One region of the Knoellia pratensis genome, then DNA from elsewhere that is predicted to be linked to it. Evidence: predicted binding sites of a transcription regulator. Region 1 holds the regulator's gene; each other region holds the start of a gene.

Evidence for each region. Region 1 encodes LexA, which represses DNA repair genes until DNA is damaged. Its sites were predicted from a motif close to TCGAACANNTGTTCGA; they were not measured.
Region 2: the regulator LexA is predicted to act here: its motif matches at 1,586-1,601, upstream of ACFQRE_RS01325 (DUF222 domain-containing protein).
Region 3: the regulator LexA is predicted to act here: its motif matches at 2,364-2,379, upstream of ACFQRE_RS11520 (DUF222 domain-containing protein).
Region 4: the regulator LexA is predicted to act here: its motif matches at 2,115-2,130, upstream of ACFQRE_RS08780 (HNH endonuclease signature motif containing protein).

The regions. Positions count from the first base shown of each region.
Region 1 is NZ_JBHTDJ010000004.1:12,581-16,788, reverse strand. It holds gene ACFQRE_RS16200 (GNAT family N-acetyltransferase) at 1-144, opposite strand, end outside; gene ACFQRE_RS16195 (hypothetical protein) at 271-969, shown strand; gene ACFQRE_RS16190 (VOC family protein) at 974-1,432, opposite strand; gene ACFQRE_RS16185 (LysM peptidoglycan-binding domain-containing protein) at 1,604-2,029, opposite strand; gene lexA (transcriptional repressor LexA) at 2,226-2,978, shown strand; gene ACFQRE_RS16175 (Sir2 family NAD-dependent protein deacetylase) at 2,975-3,874, opposite strand; gene ACFQRE_RS16170 (cysteine hydrolase family protein) at 3,946-4,208, opposite strand, start outside.
Region 2 is NZ_JBHTDJ010000001.1:272,960-277,167, forward strand. It holds gene ACFQRE_RS01320 (HNH endonuclease signature motif containing protein) at 1-514, opposite strand, end outside; gene ACFQRE_RS01325 (DUF222 domain-containing protein) at 517-1,572, opposite strand; gene ACFQRE_RS01330 (NAD(P)-binding domain-containing protein) at 1,872-2,939, shown strand; gene ACFQRE_RS01335 (MOSC domain-containing protein) at 2,983-3,741, opposite strand; gene ACFQRE_RS01340 (OsmC family protein) at 3,738-4,169, opposite strand.
Region 3 is NZ_JBHTDJ010000003.1:350,835-355,042, reverse strand. It holds gene ACFQRE_RS11530 (FAD-dependent oxidoreductase) at 1-889, shown strand, start outside; gene ACFQRE_RS11525 (HNH endonuclease signature motif containing protein) at 868-1,647, opposite strand; gene ACFQRE_RS11520 (DUF222 domain-containing protein) at 1,720-2,355, opposite strand; gene ACFQRE_RS11515 (mycothione reductase) at 2,578-3,990, shown strand; gene ACFQRE_RS11510 (LysE family translocator) at 3,999-4,208, shown strand, end outside.
Region 4 is NZ_JBHTDJ010000002.1:349,705-353,912, forward strand. It holds gene mutM (bifunctional DNA-formamidopyrimidine glycosylase/DNA-(apurinic or apyrimidinic site) lyase) at 1-439, shown strand, start outside; gene ACFQRE_RS08780 (HNH endonuclease signature motif containing protein) at 455-2,101, opposite strand; gene ACFQRE_RS08785 (acyltransferase family protein) at 2,579-4,208, opposite strand, start outside.

The DNA.
Region 1 (4,208 bases):
GGGATCGACGGTGGCCCGAATGAGCCAGCGTCGGACCTCGGGATCATTGCGGTAGGTCAGCATCTGGTCGATGTCGCCATCGGTCACCGGCCGCAGGGTCAGGCGCTCAGTCGTGCGCGGCCAGGCGATCTCGGGAGAAGTCATGCGCCATGCCTAACAGGCGAGAAGCCCTGACCGCCAACGCCTTTCCCCCCACCCCTCCCGTGCATTTCTCACCCATTCCCCCGAAAATCACGCGACACGCCGTTGTCCCGTGACCATGATCGGGTGGTGACCGACCGCATCGAGCTCGCCGCCCGCAACAATGCGCTCTGGTGCGATGGCGTATGCCGCTCGCACGGGATCTCGGGAACGTTCGGCTCTGCGGTGTGGTCGAGCCCGGTACGCACTCCTCCGCTCTACCCGGACGCCGTCACCCTCACGGAGTCGACCAGCGAGCTCGACATCCTGCAGCGCATCGACGCCGCTGCCGGAGCCTCGATCAAGGACAGTTGGGCGAGCCTGGACCTGACCAGGGCCGACTTCGCCCCGCTCATCGCGGGTGAATGGCTCTGGCTCGACGCCGACGATGCCGCCGCACGCACTGGCGGCGACGGTGGGACCTGGCGCGAAGTTCGATCGGCAGCGCAGATGGAGGGGTGGAGTCGGGCCTGGGCGTCAGCCCCGCAGGACGCAGTCATTCTCGGTCCCTCGCTGCTCGCAGAAGAGGGGGTGAAGGTCCTGGCCGCAACAGAGGGTGAGCACGTGACCGCCGGGTGCATCGTCAACGTGACGGGCCAGGTCGCAGGCATCACCAACGTCTTCGCGGCAGACGGGGACGATGCGCGCGCGTGGGTCGGAGCCGCCGCTGCAGCGGCACTCGTGGCACCGGGTCACCACCTTGTCGGGTGGGAGTCGGGCGATGGTGTCGCGGCGGCGCGTGCCGCTCGCTTCGACACCATCGGCCCGCTCACCGTCTGGATCCGCTGACGAGTCAGACCTCGTTGGTGCCGAACCCTTCACGCTCGGCACGCTCGTGCGAGTCCACGGTCTCCTGGAAGAAGGTGATCGTCAGGCCGGCTGGCGCCTCGAGCCGCGAGTTGAGCGACATCCACGGCGTGAGGACCGGCTCAGCCACGACGGTCGCACCGACGTCCTCGGCCTCACGCGTCGCCGACTCCGCGTCGTCAACCTCGAAGGCGATCCGGATCTTCGGGCTCGGGGTTCCGCCGGCCTCGACCGCGTCAATCGCGACCTTGTGCGCGGGGCTCGCAATCTCGAACGTCGCCCGCCCGGCCTCGAGGATCGCGACACGGTCGTCGCCGCCCTCGGAGAACGCCGCAATCTCGTCCATGCCCAGCACGTCGCGATAGAACCGGACCGCCTCGTCATAGTCCTGCGCCTCGACAACGATCCGCAGTTGCTTGACCTTCTGAATCTTCTCGTTCGTCATGAGAGGTCCAAGCGCAAACTGCCCCGACTTATTGCGCAGCAAAGAGCGCCCCGCACCAACAGTGGCGGGGCGCTCTCCCTGCTGAGTCGGAGAGGGGTCGAAGCTCATCCAAGGACTCAGGACCGAGCCGGGGTCGAAGCGGCTCGGAGTTCGTGGTGTGTGTCTGTGCGATCAGCCCTGCGGGATGACGATGGCCTGGCCGACCTGGACCTGCGCGCTGGCAAGGTCGTTGGCGTCCTGGAGCATCGACACACCAGTCGCGATGGACACGCCGGTCAAGTTCTCGGCGGCAATCTCGGAGAGGGTCTGTCCCTGCTGGACGGTCACCGTCTCGGCGGGCGCCGACGCGGCAGCCCCACCGGTGAGAGCGACGAACGCCACAAGGAGAGCGACGAGCACGACGGCACTGGTGAGAACGAGTCGTCCGGCCCGGGTCAGACGCAGCGCGGGCTGCGCCACCTCGCGCACCGACTCGCCCGTGGGAACGGACACGAGCCGCGGCTGCGGGGCACGACGCGGAACGGGCCGGGGTGCGGCATACCCATTGGTGGTGCCGTCCAGCAATGCAGCGCTGTCCAGAACTGCAACTGCACTCATGGTGTCCTCCTGGGTCGATGTCACGATCGAAACGGTGTTCGAACGAACGCTTGTACGATTTCTAGCACGGATGTTCGAGGACTTCAAGACACGCGTCGAACAGATGTTTGAAACATGTACTCGAACTCCGTAGTCTGTGCTCATGTCAGGAAGCCAATCAGGCACCACTGACAACGCCCCGCGAGGAGACGAACCCATGAGCGACAAGCGCCGCCACGACGCCGACGACAGTGTTGTGCAGCAGCTGCCCGACCGCGACCCCGGTGACGGCACGCTCACGGTGCGTCAGCGCAAGGTTCTCGACGTCATCCGCAACTCCGTGGATCGGCGCGGCTACCCGCCGAGCATGCGCGAGATCGGCCAGGCAGTTGGCCTCACCTCCCCCAGCTCGGTGTCGCACCAGCTCAATGCGCTCGAGAAGAAGGGCTACCTGCGCCGCGACCCCAACCGGCCGCGCGCGCTCGAGGTCATCTCGCCCGACACGCCGAGCGACATCCGCGGCTATCGCGGTGGCGCCTCGCCCGACGACATCGACGCCGAGATGGATCCGACCGGTTCGGGTGACGCGCGTCCCGAGGCGAGCTACGTGCCCGTCCTCGGACGGATCGCCGCCGGTGTGCCGATCATGGCTGAGGAGATGGTGGACGAGGTCTTCCCGCTGCCCAAGCAGATCGTCGGCGAGGGCTCGCTCTTCCTGCTCAAGGTCGTGGGTGACTCGATGATCGACGCCGCCATCTGCGACGGTGACTGGGTCGTCGTGCGTCAGCAGCCCAACGCCGACAACGGCGACATCGTGGCCGCGATGCTCGACAACGAGGCGACAGTCAAGACGTTCAAGCGCAAGGACGGCAAGGTCTGGCTCATGCCGCACAACCCCGCCTTCGACCCGATCGACGGCGACCACGCCACCATCCTGGGCAAGGTCACCGCGGTCCTCCGCCGGATCTAGTCCACACTCACAGCGAGTTCGTCCGCCAACGCGGACAACGTGACGCCGAGCGACGCATCGATCCGATGCGTTGTCTCGGCGTCGCCGCGTGTGGGGCCCTTCGTGACGACCACGACGGGTATGCCGTGTGCGGCCGCCCGTCGTACGAACCGGTAGCCGCTCATCACCTTGAGCGACGACCCCAGCACGACGAGCGCGGGCGCCGCGTCGGTGAGGGCGAAACACTGCTCGACCCGCGCCTTGGGAACGGAACCACCGAAGAAGACGACGTCGGGTTTGACGGTGTCGGCACGGCATACGAGACAGCGTGGAGCGACAAAGGTCTGGACGGCCGAGTCGGCCAGGACGATGTCGCCGTCGGGCCGGATCTGACTGCTCACCTGAGAACCGTCGCCGACGAGTCCCATTGCGAGAGAGGCGAATCCGGGGTTGGCGTCGTCCATGAACGCCTGGACGAGGTCGCGGTCCACGCGCTCCCCGCAGGTGAGGCATTCGACCTCGGCGAGGCTCCCGTGGAGCTCGATGACGTCACGCGTGCCGGCGTCCTGATGGAGTCCGTCGACGTTCTGGGTGATGACCGTGCCGAATGCCCCGGCGCGCTGGAGCCCGGTGACGGCGCGGTGTCCGGCGTTGGGTTCGGCCGCACTGAAGCGCTGCCAGCCGATGAAGCTGCGAGCCCAATAGCGCTGTCTCGCAGCACTCGTCGCAATGAACTCCTGGTGCGACATTGGCGTGACCCGACGATTGCCGTCCGGGCCGCGGTAGTCCGGGATGCCACTCTCGGTGGAGATGCCGGCACCGGTGAGGACGAGCGCTGGATCGCAGTCGCGCAACAGGGCAGCCACGTCGGCGACGCTGACGTTGGTGCTCATGTTGGACCTGACCGCAGAACTCACCGCACCATCGTAAGTCGGCACGAGACCGCCCCCGAGGGGTCAGGGCGGCGCGACGCCGAGTGACACGCTCATCAGGCGGACGCCAGGATCGCCCTCGCAGAAGTGACGGTTGCGAAACCTCCACCGTGCAGGTTCGTCGCCGTGGCCCGGGCCAGGTCCTCGGCCGACATCACTGCGCCGTCCGGCCCCGCCAGGTCGAAGGTGCTCGTCGCGTCGATCGGCACGATGACGTCGTAGCCGAGGTTCCCGCCCATTCGCGACGTCGTCTCCACGCACATGTTCGTCTGGATCCCGATGACGACGATCTGGCTGATGCCGCGTCCACGCAGCCAGC
Region 2 (4,208 bases), on a different contig from region 1:
CGTCGATCCAGGGGTCGGGTGGTCCGGTGTCGAGGCGGGCGCGTTCGGCTGCTCGCTGCTGCGCGGTGGCACGTTGCTTCGCGCGTTCGCGCCGGATCTGGGTCAGGCGTGCGGGGAGTTCCCGGTCGTAGGAGCCCGGGGTCAGGTCCCACGTCACGCACCGTCCGTGCTCGTCGGGTGTGTGGACTGTCGCGACGAGGCGCTTGTCGTGGACGTGGGTGTGGTGGCGCTGACACAGCAGGGCCGCGTACTCCAGGTCCGTGGGGCCACCATCAACCCAGTGGACCAGGTGGTGCGCCTTGGCCCACCCGGCCGGAACATCACACCCCGGGTAGGTGCACCCCTTGTCGCGGTGCCACAACGCGCGGCGTTGAGCCTTGGTGAAGAGCCGGACCGCGCGACCCACGTCGAGGACCTCCCCGTCAGAGCCGAACACCACCGGGATGAGGTCCGCGTCACACGCGAGCTGGCGCACGATCGCCGGCGACAACATCGTGGCCTGCGCCCGCGACACCATCACCCGCCCACACCCCGAACCAGAGCCAGAGCCAGCTGACACGTCACCGTCGGTGCCTGTGTCGGTGCGGTGCCGGTGCCGGTGTCGGTGGTTTCAGCCTCTGGGAAGTCGGCGAGCAGATCGTCGAAGTCAATCCCGACGTGCAGGGTCGTGGAGGCTCCGCCTGGGGAGGTCTTCTCGGCGTCCTCACCAGACACCCGACCGCACACCGCCGCCAACGCTTCCGCACGACGCTGCTCGGCCGGTCGCAGGTCCCGCTCTCCCGTGACGTCGTTGGGTGAGGGCTTGGACAGCGGCCCGATCACGGCTTCCAGGGTGGCAGCCTGTTGCGGGGTCATCCCGAGCCGGTACTCCGTGATGTCCGCGTCGTTGATCCGCGGCGAGGTCAGATACGCCGACTTCCGCAGCCTCTTCTGCTCGTCGTCGAACTCGCCCTCCACGCCGAACATGGCGATCAGGTGCGGGCGCAGCCTGCGGGCTTCGGCGGGACCCCACTGGACACCGTGGTCCAGGATCGCCTTCGCCACCGTGGGCACGGCTTCGGGGCGCAACTGGTCGGCGAGCTTGGCCATCTCCTTGAGCGCTGTCAGCGCGAGACCGGAACCGATCTCCCCGGTGACCACGCGCGCCCACACAATCCCCTCGGGCCGGCCCGGGTCCGCGTACGCACCCGCTGCGGGACCGTTGGTGGACCACAACCCGCCCGGCACCGAACACGCCACGTCCTGCGCAAGCTGGCCGACCTGACCCGCGCCGTCCTGCTGCAACGACGGCGCGTGCTCACGCACCCAGGAATGCACCGACCCCACCCCGCGACGGGCCGACGTGAACTCACCCCGGTGCGCCGCCTCCGCGGTGACCCGCACCTGTCTGGCAGCAGCGCGCGCTTTGACGTCGTCCATCAACGTCATGAGCTCCGCCAGCTCCGGGCCGCTCAACCGGGGCAGCACGTCCCCCAACGGACCCGCCCCGGACCCGTCACTGGCCAGTGCGTCACGGGCACCCTCCAACGCCGCGCGCAGTCGCGCAACGTCGGTGCCGGGTGTCTTGCTCATGCCTCCATTGTCGTCGAACTCACGTTCGGATGTCAAGCATTTTCGCGTATGCCCTGGGCTGAATTCCCCACTCCCGCAACCCAATTCGCGCAAACGCACACGACACCGGCCGGGAGCGCAACCGGCCCGGACCACGCTACCCACGACCTCCGACAAGCGTCGGGTGAGGTGGGCGGCATACCGAGTCACCGATGGGGATGCGCGCGTTTGTGACGAAGGATCAACTCAGCGTGCATCGCTATATGTGACGAGGGTGAGAAGGGCGGCATACGGAGGCAGACAGGGGTGTTGATGACGACGTGGATGTATGGGACTCGATCGTGATCGGCGCCGGCCAGGGCGGGTTGGCCGCGTCCTTCTTCCTGACCCAGCGAGGCGTCGACCACCTCGTCCTTGACGCCAACCCCCAGGCCGGAGGGGCGTGGCAGCACCGGTGGGACTCGCTCACAATGCAGGACGTGCACGGTGTCGCTGACCTCCCCGGAGAACCTGCCCCCGGCCGCTCGGCAAAGAGGGCCAATGTCACCCTGCCGAACTACTTCGCCGACTACGAGCGACGTCACGGGTTGAAGGTCGTGCGCCCTGTCGACGTCACCGAGGTCACGACTGCGGGCGAGCTGCTCGTCGTCCACGCCGGCGACCGTGAGTGGCGGTCCCGAACCCTCGTCAACGCCACCGGGACGTGGACCCGCCCCAACTGGCCGCGCTACCCCGGGGCCGAGGACTTCGTAGGCGAGCAGTTCCACACCGCCTCCTATCCGGGCCGGGATCACCTGCGCGGCAGGCGAATCCTCGTCGTCGGGGCCGGCGCGTCGGCCGTGCAGTTCATCGGCGAGCTCGCCCCGGCCGCCGACATCGTCTGGGTGACCCGCCGCCCGCCCGTGTGGCGCACGGAGGAGTTCGGACCGCAGACGGGCCTGCAGATCGTGACCGAGGTCGAGAAGCGCGTCGTCGCCGGATTGCCGCCATCAAGTGTCGTGGGGGCCACGGGGCTCAAGCTGCGCGAGCAGGAGCAGGAGGCCGCACGTCTGGGCGCCTACGAGGATCCACGCCCGATGTTCGAGCGCCTGGTCGCCGACGGCGCCCGCTGGGCCGACGGCACCATCGAGACCGCCGACACCATCCTCTGGGCGACCGGATTCCGCTCTGCCGTGGACCATCTCGAGCCTTTGGAGCTGCGCGGACCAGAGGGCGGCATCCCGCTGGAGCGAGTCCAGGGCAACGTCCAGGCGGCGACCACGGCCGTGCGTGACCGGCGGGTCCACCTCATCGGATACGGACCGTCGGCGAGCACGATCGGCGCGAGCCGGGCGGCCCGCAGAGCAGCGCTCGAGGTCGCCCAACAGGTCACCGAGCGCGCTTCCTGAATCCACGGGCCGGGGCGTCCCCCAGGACACGGCCCAGACCGTCTCAGCCGAGAGCGACGCGACCCGGCGTGACAACCCGCGCGCCGAACCCGAAGAGCAGGCGCCCATCATCAGCCCGGACGTGCTCCAGCAAACGCGAATTGCGTTCTCCTGTGATCGGATCCAGGTCGATCACCGCGCACCGCTCCAAGGGTTCGCCTATCTCGATGACCGCCTCACCCAGCTGTAGCCGCGTGCCCGGTGCCGGGTCCTCGTCTGAAACCACGGTGACCGTGGCCCGGAAGCGGACATCGAGAGCCGGCGGCGGGTCCCACGCTCTGCGTGGGCCGGCATACCCACTGGTTTTGAGAGCCTCGGAGAGGCGACGCAAGGCGCCCGTGGTGATGATCGAGATCGGGTCGGCGTAGACGACATCGCCACGCTCCGCCCGCGCCAACGTCACCTCGCGCCCTAGGTGCGCGGAGAACACCGCACTGAGTGCGCTGTCCTGCAACACAATTCGCGCACCTCGTCCCCAATAGTCAGCGACGTGTATGCCGTCCGCGGCGCCTTCCGTCGCCGCTTCCGTCGTCTGCCCGTCCGGGGTGGTCACGGCCAGACGATCGCCGAGATCCGCAGCGACGAGCTGCACCAGGGCCGGGTTCTCAACAGTGCGGAGCACGCGCGCCTCGGCCCTGTCGACGAGGCAGTAGCTGCGGTCGCCGACAGGGCCGTGGTGGTCGAGCTCGATCTCGTCGCGGCCGGTGTGGCGGGTGCCCTTGATGAGGGCGAGGCCGAGCCGTTCGACGCGAAGGCGTGTCACTCCGAGAGGGTCGCCTCGAGCGTGATCGGCACGGCCGAGAGGGCCTGGCTGACAGGGCAGTTCGCCTTGGCGTCCTCGGCGGCGGCCTGGAAGTCCTCTGCGGACATGCCGGGCACGGCGCCGATGACCTTGAGCGCGATCCCGGTGATGCCGGTGCCGGGCACGAACGTCACTGCGGCGGTCGTGTCGAGCGTGGTCGGAGCCGTGCCCGCCTTGGCGAGTCCGTTGGAGAACGCCATGTTGAAGCAGGACGAGTGCGCGGCGGCGATGAGCTCCTCGGGGCTCGTCTTGCCGTTGGCCTCCTCGGCGCGCGAGGGCCAGTTGACGTCGAACGTGCCGATGCCGGACGACTCGAGCGTGACCTGACCGTTGCCGGTGAAGAGGTCACCCTCCCAGTGGTTCGTGGCGGTGCGGGTTGTTCCTGCCATGAAAGCTCCTTGGGTCGAGGTGGTGGGTCGAGGTGGTCT
Region 3 (4,208 bases), on a different contig from region 1:
GCTCACCGCTGCCCTGGTGGACGAAAGCATCCGGCGTGGGATCGACTTCCGGTGGAATGCCGCGCTCGAGAACGTCGAACGCCTCGAGGAAGAGGTCCACGCGACTCTTGCTGACGGCACCACGCTGACCGCCGACCTGCTCATCGGAGCCGACGGGGTTCACTCGCCCACCCGCCGCATCATCGACCCGGCCGCACCTCCTTCGCGCTACGTGGGACTGACGAACTTCGGTGGTATCACCCCAGGCGGCGCAGCGCTGCTACAGGGACCCGACGCCGTGACCGAGCAGTGGCGCATGGTCTTCGGTCGACGAGCGTTCTTCGGGCACCACGTCCTGCCGAACGGCGATGTCGTGTGGTTCGTCAACGTGCCCGAACCGGCCATCGCCCCTGAGGTCCGCGCCCGCACGACCGATACGGAGTGGAAGCAGCGCCTCGTCGCGCTCGTGGACGGCGATACCGGCCCCGCCCCCCAACTCATCGAGGGAGGAGTTCTCGAGCTCGCCGGTGACAACACCCACGACCTCGGGCACGTCCCCACCTGGCACCGCGACCGGATGATCATCATCGGCGACGCCGCCCACGCCCCCGCACCATCGAGCGGTCAGGGCGCGTCCATGGCAGCGGAGGACGCCGTCGTCCTGGCCCAGTGCCTGCGCGACCTGCCGGACGTCGACTCAGCGTTCTCGGCCTACGAGTCGCTCCGGCGCGCACGAGTCGAGAAGGTCGTGAAGACCGGCGCCCGGAGCAGCAGCACCAAGTCACCGGGTGCCTTCCAGCAGCTCATGCTGCGCGCGATCTTCACGTACGCCGTGACGCCGAAGAACACCGCCTGGATGTACGACCACCGGCTCCACTGGGATGAGCGTCAGGCAGCCATCTCGTCGTGAGTGGCGAACCAGTCCTCGGGCGGGTCGGGGATCCGTCCGCCCCAAGGGTCCTCGGGCAGGGGGAGGTCCTGAATGTGGACGTCATCCACCCATGCGTCAGGAACGGTTCCCGGCGCGAGCCAGCCTTCGCCGAGGATCGGTGGTGCGGTGGAGTCGTGGATCCTGCCGGTGGGGGTCTGGATGCGTATGCCGTGTGGTCCGGTTCCGTCGAGGCCGGTCGAGCGCACGGTGAAGTACCAGCCGACCTCTTCCTTGACGAGGTTGTGGCGTTGGCAGAGCCCGTCGGCGTTGGCTCCGGTCGTGGGACCGCCGTCATGGACGGGTTGGACGTGGTCGGTCTCGAAGGCAGGGGCGTCGCACCAGGGGACGCGGCAGGTGGGGTCGCGCAGCTCAATGAACTTCCGCAGGCCGCCTTGGAAGCGGCGGCGTGTGGAGTCCAGGGCGACGAGGTCTCGGCCGGTGGGGTCGGTGAACAGTCGCCGGAGCCACACGCTGGTCTTGGCGTCTGTGCTGGCGGTCGCGGTGGCGTGGTCGAGGAGGGCGGCGATGTGGGCGCGAGCTTCGGCGCCGGGGATGGCACCCCAACCCGGGATGACGGCGACGTCGTCAGCGGGGGCCTTGCCACCGAACGCTGCCGGGAGCAACACCTTGTCGGTCATGACGAGGTTGACCTCGACGGGTTGCGGCTGGTTCTTCGCGCGCCCGGAGAGCAGTTCCAGGGCTCGGTCGGCGAGCCAGGCACCCTTCCCGCGGGTCACAGCCCGAGGGTCCAAGGAGCGCCGATGAGCCCGTGCGCCGCTGGCTGGGCCTGGCGGGAGCGCGAAGCGCGCTCAGCGCGCGAGTGCGGATGGGACTGCGGCGCACGGGTACATCGGCGCGACGCAGCTCCACGCCATGCCGTCGGCCTCCGGGCGTACCGACATCCGGCGTGAAGCGACAGCGCGACGGTTCCTCTCGGCCAACGACTCTGCGTCCAACTCGGCACCCACACGACGGGCTGCGCCGGCCAGGGCCTTGTCACCCAACGATGTCATCGTGGCGGCCAACCGCTTGTCGACCTCGGCCCGATGCTCAACACTCAGACACGCCGTCTCCCGGACCAGGATTCCCGCCCGCTTCTCACTGAGCTCACCCCGGGTCAACGCAGCCAACGTTTCGGGCATCTCGCCAACCAGTGCCTTCGCGACACCCACGTGCTGATCCGCCAACGTCGGAGAGCACCGACGAGCCAACGCCAGGTCGGCGCGCACACTGCGCGAGTCCTCACCCAACGCCTCCCGGTCCACCACCGCAGCCGCCGTCACCCGAGCTTGTGCAGCAGCCGCGCCACCCTTCAACGCCTCGAGCGCAGCAACCACCGCGACCCGCTCGGTCTCGGTCAAACCCTCGGGATCAACGGTGGCCAAAGAGGACAGGAAGGAGCGGACCTGAACCCCAGGCCCTGCGCTGAATGGTGTCCCCTCCATACCTCTCATCGTACACTTGTTCGCCGACACCCGAAAGGTTATCCACACCCGAATTCGATTGCAGCACAACCGAACTGCTGCATGCGCAGCCTCCAGAACATGGCTGCAAAGGCCACCAGCCCTCACGGCTGGCCACCCACGCGACGAGTCCACCAGAAGCCTCTGACACCCACAGACGGAACGGCCCGAGAGGCAGGCGACCACACGGCATACGCTGAAGGTATGGCGACGCACCACGACCTGATCATCATCGGCACCGGGTCGGGCAACTCGCTCGTCACGCCTGAGCTCGAAGGCCTCGACATCGCCATCGTCGAGGAGGGGACGTTCGGCGGCACCTGCCTCAACGTCGGCTGCATCCCGACCAAGATGCTCGTCCTGCCCGCCGACCGCGTCATCGAGTCGCGTGAAGCCGAACGCCTCGGCGTGACCATCAGTCGCGAGGCCAGCGTCGACTGGCCCGCCATCCGGGAACGCATCTTCACCGACCGGATCGACCAGATCGCCGCGGGTGGTGAGCGCTACCGGCGCAGCCAGGACGGCGTGACCGTGTATGCCGCGACCGCCCGTTTTGTCGGCGATCGTCGCCTTGCGCTGTCGACCGGTGAGCAGATCACGGCCGATCGCGTCGTCGTCGCCGCCGGGTCGCGCGCCGACCTGCTCGACCTTGACGGACTCGACCGGGTCGAACCGGAGCACGGCGTGCACACCAGCGACACGGTCATGCGGATGGACGAGCTACCACGACGAATGGCGATCATCGGTGGCGGGTTCGTGGCGTGCGAGTTCGCCCATGTCTTCAGCGCGTTGGGGGTCGAGGTCACCCAGATCCAGCGGTCGGCCGCACTCCTGCGGGTCGAGGACGCAGAGATCTCGCGTCGCTACACCGAGCTGGCGCGGGGACGGCACGACGTGCGGCTCGAGACCGTGGTGTCGTCGGCGACGCGGTCCGGGGCGGGCACGTGGACGCTCGGGCTCAAGGGACTCGACGGTGACACCGATGTAGAGGTGGATGCGGTGCTCATCGCCGTGGGCCGCACGCCCAACGGCCCCCGGCTCGACGTCGAGGCCGGTGGGATCGAGGTCGACGAACGGGGCGTGGTCGTCGTGGACGAGCACCAGCACACGTCTGCCGACGGCGTCTGGGCCCTCGGCGACGTCGCGAACTCGTGGCAGCTCAAGCACGTCGCCAACCACGAGGCGCGGATCGTCGCCCACAACATCGCCGTGGACGCGGGCCGTGTGGACGGCGAGCCGATCGAGGCAGACCACCGGTTCGTGCCACACGCCGTCTTCGGCCACCCCCAGATCGCGGCGTTCGGGCCGACGCGCGCCGAGCTCGACGAAGCCGGAACGCCCTACGTCAGCAAGACGCAGGCGTTCGGCGACACCGCCTACGGCTGGGCCCTCGAGGACACCACCGGCATTCTCGTCGTCTGCGCCGACCCGACGACCGGGCTCATCCTCAGCGCCCACTGTCTCGGGCCCAACGCCTCGACGCTCATCCAGCCACTCATCCAGGCGGCATCGTTCGGGCAGGCGGCGCGGGAGGTTGCGCGGGGTCAGTACTGGATCCACCCGGCGCTCGCCGAGGTCGTCGAGAACGCCCTGCTCGGCCTCGACCTGGAGGGCTGACCGCACTCATGGTCTCCACAACAGCACTCCTCGGCGTCGCGCTGCTCGAGCTCGGCATGGTGCTCACCCCCGGGCCCAACATGGTCTATCTCGCCTCCCGCTCGATCTCCCAGGGCCGCGGGGCCGGTCTGGTCTCCCTCGCCGGGGTGGCCGTCGGCTTCCTCTGCTACCTCGTGGCCGCGGCCTGCGGACTGTCGGCACTCTTCGAACAGGTGCCG
Region 4 (4,208 bases), on a different contig from region 1:
CTTCGAGCCGGTCTACGACCAGGCGGCAGTGGTTCGCCGGATCAAGGCCAGCGACAGCGCGATCAAGCGGATGATCCTGCATCAGGGAGTGGTCTCGGGCATCGGCAACATCTATGCCGACGAGGCTCTGTGGCGCGCGCAGGTCCACGGTGAGCGGCCCTCCAGCAGCCTCACCAAGCCGGTGATCGCACGGGTCCTCGACCACGCCCGCGAGGTCATGGCGGCCGCGCTCATCCAGGGCGGCACGAGTTTCGACGCGCTCTATGTCAACGTCAACGGGGCCTCGGGCTACTTCGACCGTTCGCTGCATGCCTACGGCCAGGAGGGTGAGCCCTGTGCTCGCTGCGGCACCCCCATCCGGCGCGAACACTTCATGAACCGATCGTCCTTCTCGTGCCCGACCTGCCAACCTCGACCCCGGACGCGTCGCAGCGCCTGACGACCCTCAACGCTGTCAGAAGGGGATGGGTTGGGGTGGTCGGGGTGGCCGGGGTGGGAAGTCGACGCGGTAGCGGTTCCAGCTGGGGTTGAAGTCGAGGTCGATGCGTGGTGGTGGGCCGCCGATGGTGTTGCCGTTGATGTCGAACGCGATCGGGTAGGCGCGGGGTTGGGCGTTGTCGGGTCCGCCGAGGAGTTCGATGAGTTCTTCTTCGAAGGTGGTGGGGATGTCGGTGGGGTCGTTTGCGATGCGGCCAGCCGTGGTGGGGTCGCGGTGGGTGGCTCCGGCGGTGATGAGGTGCAGGTGGTCCACGGGCCACGTGGTGCGTTGCAGCCCGGTGGGGTCACACCAGGTGACGGTGCCGTTGGGGTGGAGCTTGATGGTCCAGCCGTCGCGTTGCTTGATCCGGTGGTGGCGCCGACACAACGCCATGAGGTTGGTCGGGGACGTGGGACCCGAGGGCCAGGGGCGAACATGATCCAGGTCGCACTGGCGTGCGGGCACAGGGCACCCGGGGAAGCGACAGGATCCGTCGCGCAACCGGATGAGTCTGGCCATACCGTCCGGGACCCGGTAGGACTGGCTGAAGTCGACGAGGTCCTGACCGGAGCGTTCGGCTTTGCGGTGAGCACGTCGGGCGCGAGCCTGACCACGAGCCAAGGCGGCGGGTACGTCACCGTGCAGGAGGGCACCAGTGTCGCGGTCGCAGGTCAGGTCACGGTCGGAGGTACCAGCAGCGTCGAGCCATTCGCGCCGCACGAACGTCGTGCCACCCAGGCCCAACCCACCGACCTCGACGAGATCCTCCGTCGCACAGGTCGCCGCAGCGTCAGCGGCAGTGGCAGTGGTGGTGTCGTCGGCGGCTGGTGTGTCGTGGGCGGCGCGGGTGGTGTGGACGACGACTGTGACATCACTGTGTTCGAGGATCAGTTCCATCATCGCGTCAGCCCGAGCCAACTCCAGGCTGTCGGCCTTCTTCTCCCGCACGAGTTGGCGGGCGCGTTCGGTGACAGCGGCCCACGCTCCCCGCGCGTCTTCGACACGGAAGTCACCGCGCCAGTGATCGGTGCCGTTGACGCCGGTGCGACGCGTCAATCCGCGCCGGGCGCGCTCGTCCTCGACGTGCGCGGTGACCGCGTCCGGGTCCACCAGCGCTGCGGTGCGGGCCAGGAGTTGACGCAACGGTCCGACGGTCAGCTGCCCCCACACGTCCTTGACCCGGTCCACCACCTCCGCGGCGGACTGCGCCGAGAGGAACTCCGTCTCCTCGGTCACGACTCGCGCACGGTACTCATCCAGGTCACCACTGGCCATGGCATCGACCACGGCCGGGGTGCGGGTCATCTGCCGGATCGCGTCCAGGATCCGGTTCGTCGCCACGAACACCGAACACCCCAACCTGGGTGCCGCCAGCTCGGGCCCGTCCAGGCGTTGGTAGCCCAACCCGTGGTGCACCTCGGCAGGCATGCCGTCCTCCTGCCGGTGCGCATCGCGCGCGGACAGGTGCGCCAACGCGACCGCCTGCCGGGCCGACGCCGCGTCCTTCTCGCGCTGCGCAAGCTCGATGACGTCCAGGAGTTCCTCGGAACTCAACTGGTCAGCGCAAGCACGCAACGCGGCATACCGGCCCTCAAGGGCGGCGGTCGCGGCGGTGCTTTCCATGACCCCAGAATACTCGAACGTGAGTTCTAGAGTCAAGCATTTCGGGCTACGCTCTGGGCTGAATTGCGAACTGGCACAACCCAATTCACCAAAGTGGCATGACAAGTCGGGTCCTCGTCAACCACGCTACAACCGGCCTCTGACAGTCCTCGGGCCACCCTCCCGTTGAGCAGGTCAGGCTGGCTTGTGGTTGTCGGCGGCCCAGGCCTTCGCGATCAGTTCTCGCAGTACGGTGGCGTCGACGTCGCTGAGCTCCTTGACGTAGAGGCAGCCCTTGCCGGTCGTGCTTCCAGAGCAGGTCGGTGTTGGAGCCGTAGTAGGTCAGGCCGCAGAGCGTCAGCGCGGCTTTGCGTGGCGCGAGCCCGAGCGCGAACCATTCGCGCTGCTTGCCAGCGGTCGGAGGCGTCGGCGTCGGCGTCGGCGTCGGCCGGGCCCGGCTGGGTCAGGCGATCTCCGTGCTCGGCGGGCGTGGCGCCGTCACGGGATCGGGAGTTCCTTGAGAGTGACGGGCTTGCCGGTATGCCGTGTGCTCAGGTCCGCGAACGCCTGACGGATCGTCTTGGCGTAGAGGTGTGCGCCCACGCGGGAGGGGTGCATCCCGTCGGACTGGAGCTGACCGGTCGTGCCCTTGAGGGCGGAGTCCCAGTCGGCCAGCGCGACGTTGTCACGGCCCGCGACGAGCTCCTTGAGAGCGTTGTTGTCGGAGGCGATGCGGTTGATGCGACCGTGAAGGGTGACGAGGACGACCATGCGGTCGGGGCCGAGCGCGTCGAGGGTTTGGCGAGCCCGGTCGAGGTCGGTGCCGGCGTTGGTCCCGAGTGCTAGGACGACGGCGCGACGGTTCGCGGTGCCGCGGGCACTGGCGAGCTTGAGGCCCTCGGCCCACTGACGGTTGGAGCGGGCGTCAATGCGAATGCCGGGGAAGTAGTAGCGCAGGGCGTGGACGCTGCCCACCATCATCGAGTCGCCGTATCCGTCGATCTCGTTGCCGGTCGGCATCGCCCACGACTGCGCGATGGGTGCGGCGGGCTTGGCCGATGAGGCCGGGGCGGGAGCCGAGGACCCTGACGCAGGAGAGGTCGACGGGGTGGGCTTCGAGGTGGGGAGGGGTGCGGAAACCGTTGCGGCAGCGGCGTTTGCGTCGAGGAGCTGCTCCACTCGGGTCCGCGTGGGAGCCGTCACCAGGACCACGGTCAGCACGATGGCGAGGACGGCCACCCCGGCCCACACCGCCCGGGCGGTGCGGGTGCCGGCGTAGCGGATCGAGTGGAGGAGGTGAGCGGCAGCACCACGGAAGCCGCGCTGACGCACCGGCGTCTCGATGAGGCGGTAGGACAGGTCGGCGATCGCCGCGGTGACGACGATGCACCAGAGCCGCGACCAGAGGTAGTCATCGGCGCCGCGGGAGGCCCACGGGAGGTCGGCCTCGACGATGAGGATCACCGGCCAGTGCCAGAGGTAGAGACCGTAGGACCGCTCGCCGATCCACCGCAGGACGGGCAGGTCGAGGACTGAACGCAGAGGGGTGGGACGCTCCACGACGCCCAGGACAAGGACGGTGGTCGCGAGCGACGCCGCGAGGATGCCGCCGCGGAAGGTCAGGGGGGTCGACTCGTCGAGCAGGGCCACGAGCGCGACGAGCACCAGACCGGCGACGGCCACGGCGGGGACGCGAATGCGTTGCCACGTGGAGGTCGAGGTCCAGGCGCGGTGAGGTGCCGCCCAGGCGAAGGCGAGGGCAGCGCCGAGCATGAGGCCCGTCAGGTGGGTGTCGGTGCCGTAATAGACCCGGGTCGCGCCCATCGCCGGGTCGTAGCTGCTCGCCATCAGGACGGCCGAACCCAGGGCGAGTGCGACGGCGACGCCTGCGCGAACCCGTGAGGACGGCGCGAGCCGGAGCAACACGAGGGCGACCACGGGCCACACGAGGTAGAACTGCTCCTCGACCGCGAGGGACCAGAGGTTCATGAGCAGCTGCGGTGCGGTGCTGTGGAAGTAGTCGGAGCCGGCGGCGATCTCGAGCCAGTTGCTCGTGAAGGTGAGGGCGCCCACGGCCTGGCGTCGGATGCCCACGAGGAGGTCGGTCTCGACGAGCCGGGCCAGGAGG